DNA from 3 places in the Haloechinothrix salitolerans genome. Region 1 is predicted to be linked to each of the others. Evidence: riboswitches for the same ligand, from Rfam matches in the RefSeq annotation. Region 1 holds a riboswitch; each other region holds the start of a gene.
The links. Region 1 has a riboswitch for cobalamin ahead of ACFQGD_RS06620 (FecCD family ABC transporter permease). Riboswitches for the same ligand answer to the same signal wherever they lie in the genome.
Positions count from the first base shown of each region.

Region 1 (4,188 bases):
GACACCGGTGGGCACGCGGTCGCGCTGGCCTGGTCGATGCGCAACATCTACGACGTCGCGCCCGGCGAGGTCTGGTGGACGGCGTCCGACGTCGGCTGGGTCGTCGGGCACTCCTACATCGTCTACGGGCCGCTGCTGATCGGCGCGACCACCGTGCTCTACGAGGGCAAACCGGTCGGCACGCCGGACGCGGGCGCGTTCTGGCGGGTGCTCTCCGAACACCGCGCGAAGGCGTTGTTCACCGCGCCGACCGCGTTGCGTGCCATCAAGAAGGTGGATCCGAAGGCGACCGAGGTCGCCAAGTACGACCTGCCGGCGTTCCAGACGCTGTTTCTCGCTGGCGAACGGCTCGACCCGGAGACGTACCACTGGGCGCACGACGTCCTCGGCGTCCCGGTGATCGACCACTGGTGGCAGACCGAGACCGGCTGGCCGATCGCGGCGAACCCGCGCGGACTGGAGACGTTGCCGGTCAAGCCAGGATCGGCGACCGTGCCGATGCCCGGCTACGACGTCCAGATCCTCGACCAGCGGGGCAACCAGTTGCCAGCGGGGCAGGAGGGTGCCATCGCGATCAAGCTCCCGTTGCCGCCGGGCACGCTGCCCACGTTGTGGGGCGACGACGACCGCTACGTCGAGTCGTACCTGTCCCGCTACGAGGGCTACTACCTCACCGGCGACTCCGGCTACCTCGACGAAGACGGCTACCTGTTCGTCATGGGCCGGACGGACGACGTCATCAACGTCGCTGGTCACCGGCTATCCACCGGGTCCATCGAGGCCGCGCTCGCCAGCCACCCGGCCGTCGCGGAGTGCGCGGTGATCGGCGTGCACGACGCGCTCAAGGGCCAGGTGCCGCGCGGGTTCGTGGTGCTCAAGTCCGGTGTGGACGTCGAGGAGAGCACGTTGCGCGACGAGCTGGTCGCCGCGGTGCGCCGCGACATCGGGCCGGTGGCGGCGTTCAGGGACGTCTCGATCGTCGATGCGCTACCCAAGACCCGCTCCGGCAAGATCCTGCGCAAGACGATGCGCGGTATCGCCGACGGCAGGGACGAGCCGGTGCCGTCGACGATCGAGGACGTCGGCGTGTTGGACAGTCTCCGCTCGGTGCTGCGCGCCGAAAGCTGAGGCGACTCGCGTTGAGTCCGCCAGGGCGCTAGGGACGGCGCCAGGCCGCACCTTGAGTGGCGGATCGGTGCGAATCGGTCATGATGGGGGCGCGATGGAAGCCGATAACGCGGCAGGGGGCCGGGCGCCGAGATGAGCAACATCGAGACCGATCCGATCGAGACCCGCTGCAGGGCGCGGGCGGAGCGGGTCGAGCCACAGCACCCGGCGGTCGAGATCGTCACATCGCGGGAGGTGCCGCTCGGCGGTCCCCGTGCGATGCGGGTACGCCGCACGTTGCCCCAGCGCGCCAGGTCGCTCATCGGTGCGTGGTGTTTCGTCGATCACTATGGGCCCGAGGACGTGCGTAACGTCGGCGGCATGGTGGTGCCACCCCATCCGCATACCGGATTGCAGACGGTGAGCTGGCTGTTCTCCGGCGAGATCGAGCACAGGGACAGCTCAGGTGCGCGGGCGCTGGTCGAGCCGGGTGAGCTGAACTTGATGACCGGCGGCTATGGCATCTGCCACTCCGAGGTGTCGACGGCGGCGACGTCGGTACTGCACGGGGTGCAGCTCTGGGTGGCGCTGCCGGACGCGCACCGGGACGCGGACCGCGACTTCCAGCACCACGTGCCCGACGTCGTCCATCATGATGGCGCGGACGTCCGTGTCTTCCTCGGCTCCATGGCGGGGACCTCCTCGCCGGTGTCGACGTTCACGCCACTGCTCGGCGCGGAGATCACGCTCGCGCCGGAATCCGTCGTCGAGCTGGACGTCGATCCGAGCTTCGAGCACGGCGTGCTGGTGGACCGGGGGCCGGTCCGCGTCAGCGAGACCTCCATCGCGCCAGCCCAGCTGGGTTACGTGGGCGTCGGCGCCGCCTGTCTGCGACTTGCCAACCCCTCACCGGAGCAGGCGCGGGTGGTGCTGCTCGGCGGGGAACCGTTCGAGGAAGACATCGTCATGTGGTGGAACTTCGTCGGCCGGAGCCACGACGAGATCGTGCGGTTTCGGGCGGCGTGGCAGCAGGAGTCGGAGCGGTTCGGGCAGGTAGAGGGCTACGTCGGCGAGCCGATGCGGCTGCCCGCGCCGCCGCTGCCGAAGGTCCGGCTCCGCCCGCGACGTCGTCCGGGACGCTGACTCGGCGGCCGTGACGCGCGGGATGGTGACGCCCGAGCCAACGACGCACACGGGTGTCGGTCACGCCACACCCGGCCCGCCCGGCGAGGCGATACCCGCTACGATCCGACGTCGAGCCAGTCGCATCCGATAGCGGATGCAGGGGAATCCGGTGCGACTCCGGAACTGACGCGCAGCGGTGAGGGCGACGGGCGAGGCGACACGCCACTGGATCAGCGGGTCTGGGAAGGTGCCTCGTCCGGGTGAACCCGAGTCCGAAGACCTGCTGGCTCGCCGAGCCGATCCGAGCTTCGCGTACAAGCTCCCGAGCGCAAAGGTCGTAACGCATGAACCGTCACCGAGGCACCACCGCCGAGCCGCCCTGTCGCCCGCCTGTCCTGCCGCCGCTGGACGGGGCAGGCCGTGCACACGTTTGAGGACGTCCCGCGGCGCAAGTCCGCGCGACGGCTGCCAGCGCCGGTCGTCGTCCCCGTCCTGCTGGTGCTGCTCGCCGCGAGCGCGATCGCGTCGGTCGGGTTCGGCGCGGAGCCGCTGGCGTGGTCCGTCGTCATCGACGCGCTGGCCAATCGGCTGACCGACGGCACCGGCGACGCGACGTACGACATCATCGTGTGGGACATCCGGGTGCCCCGAACACTGCTGGCGATCGTCGTCGGCGCTGGTCTCGCGGTCGCCGGAGTCGGCATCCAGACACTCGTGCGCAACCCACTCGCGGACCCGTACCTGCTCGGCGTGTCTGCGGGAGCCAGCGTCGGTGCGACGGCCGTGATCACGTTCGGCGTGCTGGCGGCGGCCGGGTTGTGGGCGCTGTCCGTCGGCGCGCTGCTCGGCGCACTGGGTGCCGCGCTGCTGGTGTTCGGCGTCGCCATGGCTCAGGGTGGGCTCACCCCGCTACGGCTGGTGTTGATCGGCACGGTGCTCTCCGCCGCGTTCTCCGCGATCGCCAGCTTTCTCGTGTTCCGCAGCGACAACCCGCAGGCCGCGCAGTCGGTGTTGTTCTGGCTGCTCGGCAGCCTCTCCGGTGCGGCGTGGAACCAGCTGCCGCTGGTCGCGGGCGCGGTCGTCGTCATCGGCGCGGTGCTCGTCGCGGGCAGCGGCTGGCTGGACGCGCTCGCCACGAGCCCGGACACCGCCGCCGCGCTGGGCGTACCGGTCCGCGCGCTACGTGGCGGCCTGTTCGTGCTGCTCGCCACGCTGGTCGGCGTGCTGGTCGCCGTCGCGGGCAGCATCGGGTTCGTCGGCCTCGTCCTCCCGCACATCAGCCGGATGCTGGTCGGCGTCCGACATCGAGCCGTGCTGCCGGTGGCCGCGCTGTCGGGTGCGGTGTTCCTGATTTGGGTGGACATCGCCGCACGCGTCGCGGTGCGTCCCACTGAGATCCCGCTCAGCGTCGTCACCGGGCTGATCGGCGCGCCGGTGTTTCTGGTGCTGATGGGCCGCAGGCACTACCGATTCGGAGCCGACCAATGACCGCGCCAGCAGAGACCCAGCCGATCCAGGCCACCGACGACCACCTCACCGTGTCGGGCCTCGCCTGCGCTGCGGGCAAGCGTGTCGTGCTGCGCGACGTCGACTTCGCGGTGCGACGCGGCGAGCTGCTGGCGCTGGTCGGCCCGAACGGCTCGGGCAAGTCGACGTTGCTGCGCGCGCTCGGCGGGGTCCGCAAGCCCGTCGCGGGCGATGTGTTGCTGGACGACGTCCCGCTTGGCCAGTTGTCCGCCAGGCGTCGCGCGCGGGCGATCACGCTGGTCGGGCAGGAGGAAGCGCTGCCTGCGGACCTCGTCGTTGGCGAGATGGTCGCGCTGGGCCGCACGCCGCACCGCCCGCCGTGGGCAGGGGGCGACGCGGCCGAACGCGCCGCCGTGTTGGCCGCGCTCGACCAGGTCGGCCTCGCTTACGCCGTCGACCATCCTGTCGAGCAGCTCTCCGGCGGCGAAC
Region 1 covers NZ_JBHSXX010000001.1:1,413,059-1,417,246, forward strand. Annotated here, with positions in the region: gene ACFQGD_RS06610 (propionyl-CoA synthetase) at 1-1,128, shown strand, start outside; gene ACFQGD_RS06615 (pirin family protein) at 1,261-2,250, shown strand; cobalamin riboswitch at 2,351-2,534, shown strand; gene ACFQGD_RS06620 (FecCD family ABC transporter permease) at 2,653-3,720, shown strand; gene ACFQGD_RS06625 (ABC transporter ATP-binding protein) at 3,717-4,188, shown strand, end outside.

Region 2 (4,188 bases), 3.7 Mb from region 1:
CGAGCGCCCGAGCGGTGAGCAGCCGCTGCCGCTCGCCGTCCGAGACTTCCGACAGGTCACGATCCGCGAGGTGAGTCGCGTCGACGACGTCGAGTGCCCACGCCACGACATCCCGGTCGCGCTGGCCGAGCGCACCCGTGAACCCGGTGTGCGGGTGCCTGCCGAACGACACCAGCTCGCGGCCGGTGAGCAGGCCAGGGGAGACACGCTCGGTCAGCACCACCGCGATCCGACGTGCTCGTTCCGTTGTGGACAGTCGCGTGAGGTCGGCGCCGTCGAGCGACATCCCGCCCGACAGTGGCGGTTGCAGGCCCGCGAGGGCGCGGATCATTGTCGACTTACCGACTCCATTGGGTCCGAGTAGGATTGTCAGCTCGCCGCGGCCGGCCACGGCGGACAGTCCGGTGAGGACGGTATGTCGTCGATAGCCGACGCTCAGTGCGTCCAGCCGCAGCGTCATGTGCCGACCCCCTGAAGCGCGCGGCTGCGCAACAGGATGGCGATGACGACCGGCGCACCGAGTAGCGCCGTGATCACGTTGATGGGGATGACCGTGTCTGGCAGTTGCGACACTACCGAGCACAACAACGCCGTCATCGCGCCCGCCAGGAGCGTCGCGGGCAGCAGCACGCGGTGGTCGGAGGTCCCAGCTAGACGTCGTGCGGCGTGGGGCACCGCGATGCCGAGGAAGCCGATCGGTCCGCAGAACGCTGTGACCGCCCCTGCCAGCAGCGACGCACTGAGCAGTGTGGTCGTCCGTGCCCTGCCGACGTTGAGCCCGAGCGTGCGGGCGTAATTCTCACCGAGCAGCAGGGCGTTCAACTGCTTCGCGGACGAGGTGGCCACCGCGATGCCCGCGACCGTCACGCCGCCGAACAACGCCAGATCGGACCACGTCGTGCCGGAGAAACTGCCCAGTCCCCAGGCGAGGAACTGCTGCGCCTGCTGAGGTTCCGTCCAGGTCAGCAGCAGGCTGACGATGGCGGTCGTCGCGGATCCGACCATCACGCCGATCACCAGCAGCGTGACAGGGGAGCGGACGAACCGGGCGAGCAGCAGGATGCCGGACAACACCAGCCCGGCACCGGCCGCCGCCGCGACGACGACACCCGCCCTGCCGCCAGCAGCGACGTCGGCGGCGAATCCCGACGCGCCGGTGCCCGCGCCGACCACCGCCAGCGAGACGCCGAGACTGGCGCCCGAACTCACTCCCAGCGAGTACGGATCGGCCAGCGGGTTGCGGAACAGCGTCTGCATCTGCAGGCCCGCCATGCCCAGCGCCGCTCCGGCGAGTGCGGCCGTGAGCGCGCGGGGCAACCGGATTGTCTCGATCACCACCTGCCAGCGCGGGTCGGCGGGGGTTGCGCCGAGCAACACCCGCACGGTTTCGTGAAGGGGCACCGGCACCGAGCCGACCGTGATGGCCAGGGTCAGTGCGGTGCCGGTGCCTGCGAACAGCCCGCCGAGCGCGATCACCCTGCGAAACATCGCGCTCGGCGGGACTGCCCGCGCTACCGCCGTCGCGGTGGCCGTCGCGGAGGTCGACGCGGCGGTCACCGCCCCACCTGGCGGTAGAACTGGAAGTCGTGACCGGGTAGCCGGTCCGGGTGGACGATCGCGGCCAGGTCAGCGAGCACCAGGTCTGGCCGGGTCACGCCGCGTTCCCAGTAGCCGTTGCCGCCGTTCGGTCCGACGTCTTCGGCGATAGTCCACACCTGTCCGGACTTCATGGCGGCCAGCTCGGCGTAGCGCGGGTCCTCGCTGGTGACGTCGTCCTTGGTGCGCCACTCTGTGCTGGCCAGCCACAGCGGGATGTCGCTGGCCTTGGCGGCGACTTCTTCGGCGGACAGCGACAGGCTGCCGGTGTCGTCGGTGTCCGCCCACGGGTGCGTCGCGCCCGCGTCCGCGAGCAGCCTGCTCTGGTACGACGCGCCGCCAGGCACCGACCACGTGCCCCGCCACATGTTGCCGGTCAGCACCTCGACGGTCGCCGCGTCCGCCACCATGTCCTTGACGTCGTGATAGCCGGACTCGATCCGCTCGAACATCTTCTCCGCCGCGGCTTCCTCGCCGGTTAGCGCGGCCATCACCTTCAGCCACTCCGCCCTGCCCAACGGTGAGGCCTCCAGCCACTCGGCGTTCGCCACCACCGTGACGTCGGCCTTGCGGAGCGCGGCGTACTCCGGCTTGTTGGTGCCGCCGCTCATCACGACGTCCGGCGCGTCGGCGACCACTTGCTCGACGTCGAGGGTGGTATCACTGCCGTACTCGACGACGTCGCCCACGTCGATCGCTTTCCGTACGTCGGCGTTGACCACGCGGGACGCGTTCGCCACCCCGCTGAGGACGTCGAGCCGATCCAACTGGGCCAGCAGCGGCAGGTGTGTCGTGGACTCGGCGTACAGGCTGTCGATCGGCGTCGTCACCACGGTCGCGTCCGCGAGGTCGCCGGTGAGCGATGGGGTCGGCGCGCCGCAGTGCACCAGCGCGTACGTCACAGGGCTACCGCCGGGAAACGGCTCGTCGATCGTGAGCACTTGGTACGACTTCTCGTAGCGCAGCGAGAAATTCTCCGCGTGTTCGACCGATGTCTTGGTTGGGTAGTAGTCGACGTCCGCGTCGAAATCCGCGATGCAGCCCTCGGGTGTGTCGTCTGCCAGGGGTGCGGGGGTGCTACAGGCCGCGAGGCCGAGCGAGCCAATGAGAACGGACAGGGCAAGGCGCGTGCGCCCGCGAACGGTCATGACCAGCGGTCACCTCTCTCGGGGATATCCCGCCCCGGTTGTGCGAGGAGGCGATGACGTGAGTGTCCTGACTCCCGGATCTACGCTGCTCCCGGCCTTCCCACCCTCGCGGGTCGTGGCCTTGCTGGGATTCGCTCCCCGGTCACAGTGGCGGGTCCGTGCCGGATTCGCACCGGCTTCCTCGGTCGCCATCGCCGTGTCTGTCGGAATCGATCTTTCCGGACGATTCGCCGCGACGGCAAGGTGAGTGCGCTCACGCACCATTCGGGTGATGGGCGAGTCGCAACCGGATGCGCATCATGTCCGACGCGATCTCGTTGAGCAGTAAGCCGAATTGCTCACAACGTGGTGAGGGAGGAGACCGCGGGCACCGTTACCGGCCGCGGGTCGCTGCGGAACCAGCCGTGCCGCCCAGTTCAAGGCTGACGGAGGTATCCGCAACGCCGCACGGACCGGCGCGGGGACGAAAGACCAGTTAGGCTCCGAACATCTGCTGCCACTCCTGCAGCGACCGGGGTCGGAACACGACGTTGTTCTCCCTGACAGTGGACAGCGGCGCGGACGGGTCCTTCGAGTACTGGTGACCCGGGTACACCACGGGATCGTTCGGTAGCCCGGCAAGCTGGTGCAGGCTGTGATACATCGCCTCGGCGTCGCCGCCGGGGAAGTCGGTGCGGCCGCAGCCATCAAGGAACAGCGTGTCGCCCGCGACGAGCCGGTTGCCGACGAGGAAACACTGACTGCCCGGTGTGTGACCTGGTGTGTGCAGCGTACGGATCGTGATGGCGCCGACCTCGATCCTGGAATCGTGGTCGTGCGCGGTGAGGTCGGTGGCCGAGACACCGGTGACGCGCTGCACCCAGTCGAGCTCTTCGCGGTTGACGTGCACCGGGACCTGCTCCCTGGCGAGCAACTCGGCGAGCCCTGGCAGTTCGAAACCCATCATGCTGCCGCCGACGTGGTCGGGGTGATGGTGGGTGCCGAGCACGCCGACCAGCCGCATGTCGTCCGCGGCGAGCGTGTCGAGCAGTTCGCCGACAGCGTAGGCGGGATCGACGATGACGGCTTCCCGTGTCTCGCGGTCGCCGATCAGGTACGCGAAGTTCAGCATCTGGGTGGCGACGGGGTCACCCACAGCGAAGTCACGGCCGGACAGCAACTGGCGGAAATAGAGTCGGTCGGACATAGAGCGGGAGCCTATCCGTTCCCCGTGTGGTGGCGGCGAGGGCCGGGGGTCGCGCGAGAGGGCCGCTCGGTGAGCTTGCGGCGGTGGTGTGCGATCGAGCAGGCTAGCCGAGGACTGACGGACTCGTGACCGCCGAGCGGATGTCGAATCACTGAAGCGGACGCCTGATGACCGAACCACGACTGATGCTGGGGCCGGTGCTGCGGCACGTCGACGAGACGTCAGCGACGGTATGGGTGGAGACCGACCGGGCATGCG
Region 2 covers NZ_JBHSXX010000001.1:5,110,155-5,114,342, reverse strand. Annotated here, with positions in the region: gene ACFQGD_RS24310 (ABC transporter ATP-binding protein) at 1-460, opposite strand, end outside; gene ACFQGD_RS24305 (FecCD family ABC transporter permease) at 457-1,557, opposite strand; gene ACFQGD_RS24300 (ABC transporter substrate-binding protein) at 1,554-2,744, opposite strand; cobalamin riboswitch at 2,789-2,964, opposite strand; gene ACFQGD_RS24295 (MBL fold metallo-hydrolase) at 3,220-3,930, opposite strand; gene ACFQGD_RS24290 (alkaline phosphatase D family protein) at 4,098-4,188, shown strand, end outside.
Region 2: it holds a riboswitch for cobalamin, as region 1 does, so the genes downstream of both, ACFQGD_RS24300 (ABC transporter substrate-binding protein) here and ACFQGD_RS06620 (FecCD family ABC transporter permease) in region 1, are expected to answer to the same signal.

Region 3 (4,188 bases), 2.1 Mb from region 1:
GCGTTGAGATCATCCAGCACCTCCATGCGGGAGCGCGCCGCCTCGATGCTGGTGACATCGGCGTCCAGTGCCACGATCGCGTCAATGACGTCGCCGAACTCGGAGTAGCACAGATGGGTGTGGATCTGCGTCGAATCCGCCACTCCGGACGTCGCCAGCCGGAACGCCTCCACCGCCCAATCGAGGTACGCCTTGCGTCGTTGCGACCGCAACGGCAGCAGCTCTCGCAGCGCCGGTTCGTCGACCTGCACCACCCGAATGCCTTCCGCTTCCAGGTCGCGCGTCTCGTCGCGGATCGCTAGTGCCACCTGTCGTGCCGTGTCCGCCATCGGCTGGTCGTCGCGAACGAACGACCACGCCAGGATCGTCACCGGCCCGGTGAGCATGCCCTTGACCGGCTTGTCGGTGAGCTGCTGCGCGAACCGCGCCCACTCCACGGTGATCGGTTCTGGCCGTGCGACGTCGCCGTAGAGGATCGGCGGCCGCACGCACCGCGAGCCGTACGACTGCACCCACCCATGGTCGGTCGCGGCGAATCCGGTGAGCTGCTCGGCGAAGTACTGCACCATGTCGTTGCGCTCCGGCTCGCCGTGCACCAGCACATCGAGCCCGATCCGTTCCTGTAACCGGATGACTCGCTCGATCTCGCTCCGCATCCGGTCGGTGTACGTCGTTGGATCGAGTTCACCCGTGCGAAGTGCGGCACGTGCCTTGCGGACGTCGGTGGTTTGCGGGAACGAGCCGATGGTGGTCGTCGGCAACGGGGGCAGGCGCAGCGACTGCTGCTGCGCCCGCTGCCGCGCCGCGTAGTCTCCGCGACGGGTGTGCTCTGGGCGTAGGGATGCCAGCCGCGCGTGCACCCGGTCATCGCGCACGCCCTCGGCGGTGGCGCGGTCCGCGACTGCCTCCCGCGCCTCTGCCAGCTCGGTCGCCACGACGTCACGGCCTTCTCGCAGCGCACGGCCGAGCACCACGACTTCGTGGACTTTCTGCGCGGCGAACGCAAGCCACGACTTGACGCGCGGGTCCAGCCGCGTTTCCACCTCGACGTCGTAGGGCACGTGTAGTAGCGAACACGACGTGCTCACCGCCACCTCGTCGGCGAGGCCGAGCAGTGTGGCCGCCGTCGTCAACGCCTGGTCGAGGTCGGTACGCCAAATATTGCGGCCGTCGACCAGCCCGGCGACCAGCGTCTTGTCCCGCAGGCTTCGGCACATCGACAGGGTATCCACTGTGGACGGCGCGGCGACCAGATCGACGCCGAGCGCCTCCACCGGCGAGGACGCCACTACCGGCAGCGCGTCGCCGAGATTGCCGAAGTAGCCCGCCACCAGCAGGTTCGGCCGGTCGGTCAGCTCACCCAGCGCGTGGTACGCCTCGCGGAGCGCGTCCAGTTCGTCCTGTGAGCGGTCCGCGGCGAAGGCGGGTTCATCGAGCTGCACCCATTCCGCCCCCGCGCGGCGCAGCTGCCGCAGCAACTCGGCGTAGACCTCGAGCAGGTCGCCGAGCTTGTCAAGCGGTAGGAACGACGCCGGCGCATCGTCGTCCGGTTTGGACAGCAGTAGGAACGTCAACGGGCCGACGAGCACCGGTCGGGTCGTCACGCCAAGCTCGGCCGCCTCGCGATACTGCTCGACCGGTGTGCGGTCAGCCAGCGAGAACTGGGTGCTCGGACCGATCTCAGGAACCAAGTAGTGGTAGTTCGTGTCGAACCACTTCGTCATCTCCAGCGGAGACGTCGACGCCACGCCCCGCGCCATCGCGAAGTAGGTGTCCAGCGGGTTCAGGCCGAGATCGGTGAATCGCCTCGGCACGGCGTCGACCATGACCGCCGTGTCCAGCACGTGGTCGTAGAACGAGAACGTGTTGCCTGGCACCGAATCCAGGCCTGCGGCGGCAAGCGAACGCCAGGTGTCGGCGCGTAGCTCCCGCGCCACCGCGCGCAGCTCCGCCTCGCTGCCGCGCGACGCCCAGTACCGCTCCAGGGCGCGCTTGAGTTCCCGGTTCGGGCCTATCCGGGGGTAGCCAAGGACTGTCGATCCAATCGTGCTGGTCAACGCTCTCTCCTCGCGAGCTCGACGGCAATGGCACCGAGGCCAGGGGAGGGGCACGTGCGACCAGCACGGTACGGGCGGCGCGCGCCGCGGAGGCTGATCGTCCGCAAGGTCCTCCCGCGAGACCTCGGACCACGCGCACCGGCGGTGCGCGTACCGGTGGCAGGTCTTCGGACTCGCGGGCGTGTCCTGGCTCGGGGCCAGGCGTGTCTACTAGCCGTCGCTTCCCAGACCGTGTCGGTCCAGTGCGGTCCCGGTCGGGACCGGGCACGGCGTTCGTTCCCGCACACCGCTGCGGGGCAGTCCCGGATTCGCACCGGGTTCCCTCTTACCTCGTTCACCACGTTCACGCGACGTGGGTGAACGAACCACCAGCACCACCCACCGTAGTGATCATGCGCGGCACGGCAAGTGTGTTCGGGATGTGGACGCCCATCGGAGGAATGCGCGCCGTCGCCGTCGCGTGCCTGACGTCGTCCTTTCCAGCGGAAGACGTCGTCGCGAGAGCCACGTCACACCGCGGTTTCGCCAGGTATACGGTCGCGAGAAACCGACAGATAGTCGCGAATCCGGCGCGAATCGCGCGATATCCTTGGCGAAGCCACCCTGGCCGCCCGGGTCACTGGAAGAGCGGTGTCAGTTCCTCAACGACGACGTCCAGCGGCTCGGTGCTGCGTTCCGCGCGGCAGAGCACGACCGCGCCCTCGATCGCCGCGACCGCGACCTTCGCCAGCCGCTTCGAGCGCTCGGAGGGGAGTCCGGCAGCGATCAACAGCTCGCGCAGTTTCTCCTGCCACGCCCAGAAGATCTCGCGGACGGCGTCGGCGGCTTCGGGTAGGTCGCCCCGGTTGTCGACGGCGAGCGCGACGACGGGGCACCCGGCCTGGAAGCTGCTTTCGGTCAGCGTGCGTCGCCAGTAGTCGACGAAGCCGTCGAGCACAACGTGCGGCTCACCGGCGGTGGGCCGGATGTGCCTGCCGATCTCGTTGCCCGCCTGCCGCACCGCGCTGAGCACCATTTCGTTCCGGCCGTGGGGGAAGTGGTGGTACACCGACCCGCGCGGCGCGCCGCTGTGCGCGAGGACGGCGTCGATGCTGACGCCGGACGCGCCACGTTCTCGCAGCAGCGTCACGGCGCTGTCGACCATACGTTGCCGCGTCCGTCCCGGTAGGCGCTTCATCGTCCATCCCCTCGTGTGTTGCGGCATCCCCGCGACATTCAGTGACCAAATATCTACTATGACATAACCCCTAGAGCGCCGCAAGGCGGGGCCGGCTTGGGCGACCTACGTCGCGGCAAGAGCACGGACGCGGAGGGGCCTGCCGGATCGAGCGGTCGCGCCGCCCGACGACGTGGCGCGGGCGACGTCTACTGCGCGTCTCGGGTGTCGAACTATGCCACCACGGCCGAGGACGTCGACCGCTCCGCCGACGCCATTCTGCGCACGGCCGCTCGGTGATCTACCGCGGCCGCGCGGGTTCCCGGTGGTGGCCGTTGGTAGCGGCCGCGTCGTGGTTCGGCAGCACGGCGGGCGGGTGGCCGTAGGACAGCTCCGCGTGCAGCCGGGTGCCGATGGGGTAGTGGGTGGTGTGCGGTTGCAGTGACCGCAACTGCCGCCCGGAGTCCAGCCGCACCGTGTGCAGGATGAACCCACCCTGAAACTCCGTGTCGATGACGCGGGCGGCACCGTCAGTGCCATCGTCGGCGGGCCGCAGCACCACCTCGTGCGGGCGCACCATGACCTCCAGGGCATCCACCCGACCGACGACGTCCTCCGGCGCCTGCACCGACCCGGCTTCGGTCACGAGCGTGTCGCCTGCCAACGTCGCGGGCAGGAAGTCCGCGTCGCCCATGAACGTCGCCACGAACCGGTTGGTCGGCGTGTGGAACACCGGCTCGGGTGCGCCGAGCTGTTCGATGCGGCCCGCGCGCATCACCGCGACGCGGTCGCCAACGGCGAGCGCTTCGGCCTGGTCGTGGGTGACGAACACGGCGGGCGTGCCGGTCTTGCGCAGCAGCTCCAAGGTGTCCGCCCGAACCTGCGTGCGCAGGTGCCGGTCTAGGTTGGAGAACGGCTCGTCGAGCAGCAGCAGCTCGGGCCGGGGCGCGAGCGCGCGGGTGAGCGCGACCCGCT
Region 3 covers NZ_JBHSXX010000001.1:3,494,001-3,498,188, forward strand. Annotated here, with positions in the region: gene metE (5-methyltetrahydropteroyltriglutamate--homocysteine S-methyltransferase) at 1-2,057, opposite strand, end outside; cobalamin riboswitch at 2,199-2,442, opposite strand; gene ACFQGD_RS16625 (TetR/AcrR family transcriptional regulator) at 2,674-3,234, opposite strand; gene ACFQGD_RS16630 (hypothetical protein) at 3,331-3,513, shown strand; gene ACFQGD_RS16635 (ABC transporter ATP-binding protein) at 3,515-4,188, opposite strand, start outside.
Region 3: it holds a riboswitch for cobalamin, as region 1 does, so the genes downstream of both, metE (5-methyltetrahydropteroyltriglutamate--homocysteine S-methyltransferase) here and ACFQGD_RS06620 (FecCD family ABC transporter permease) in region 1, are expected to answer to the same signal.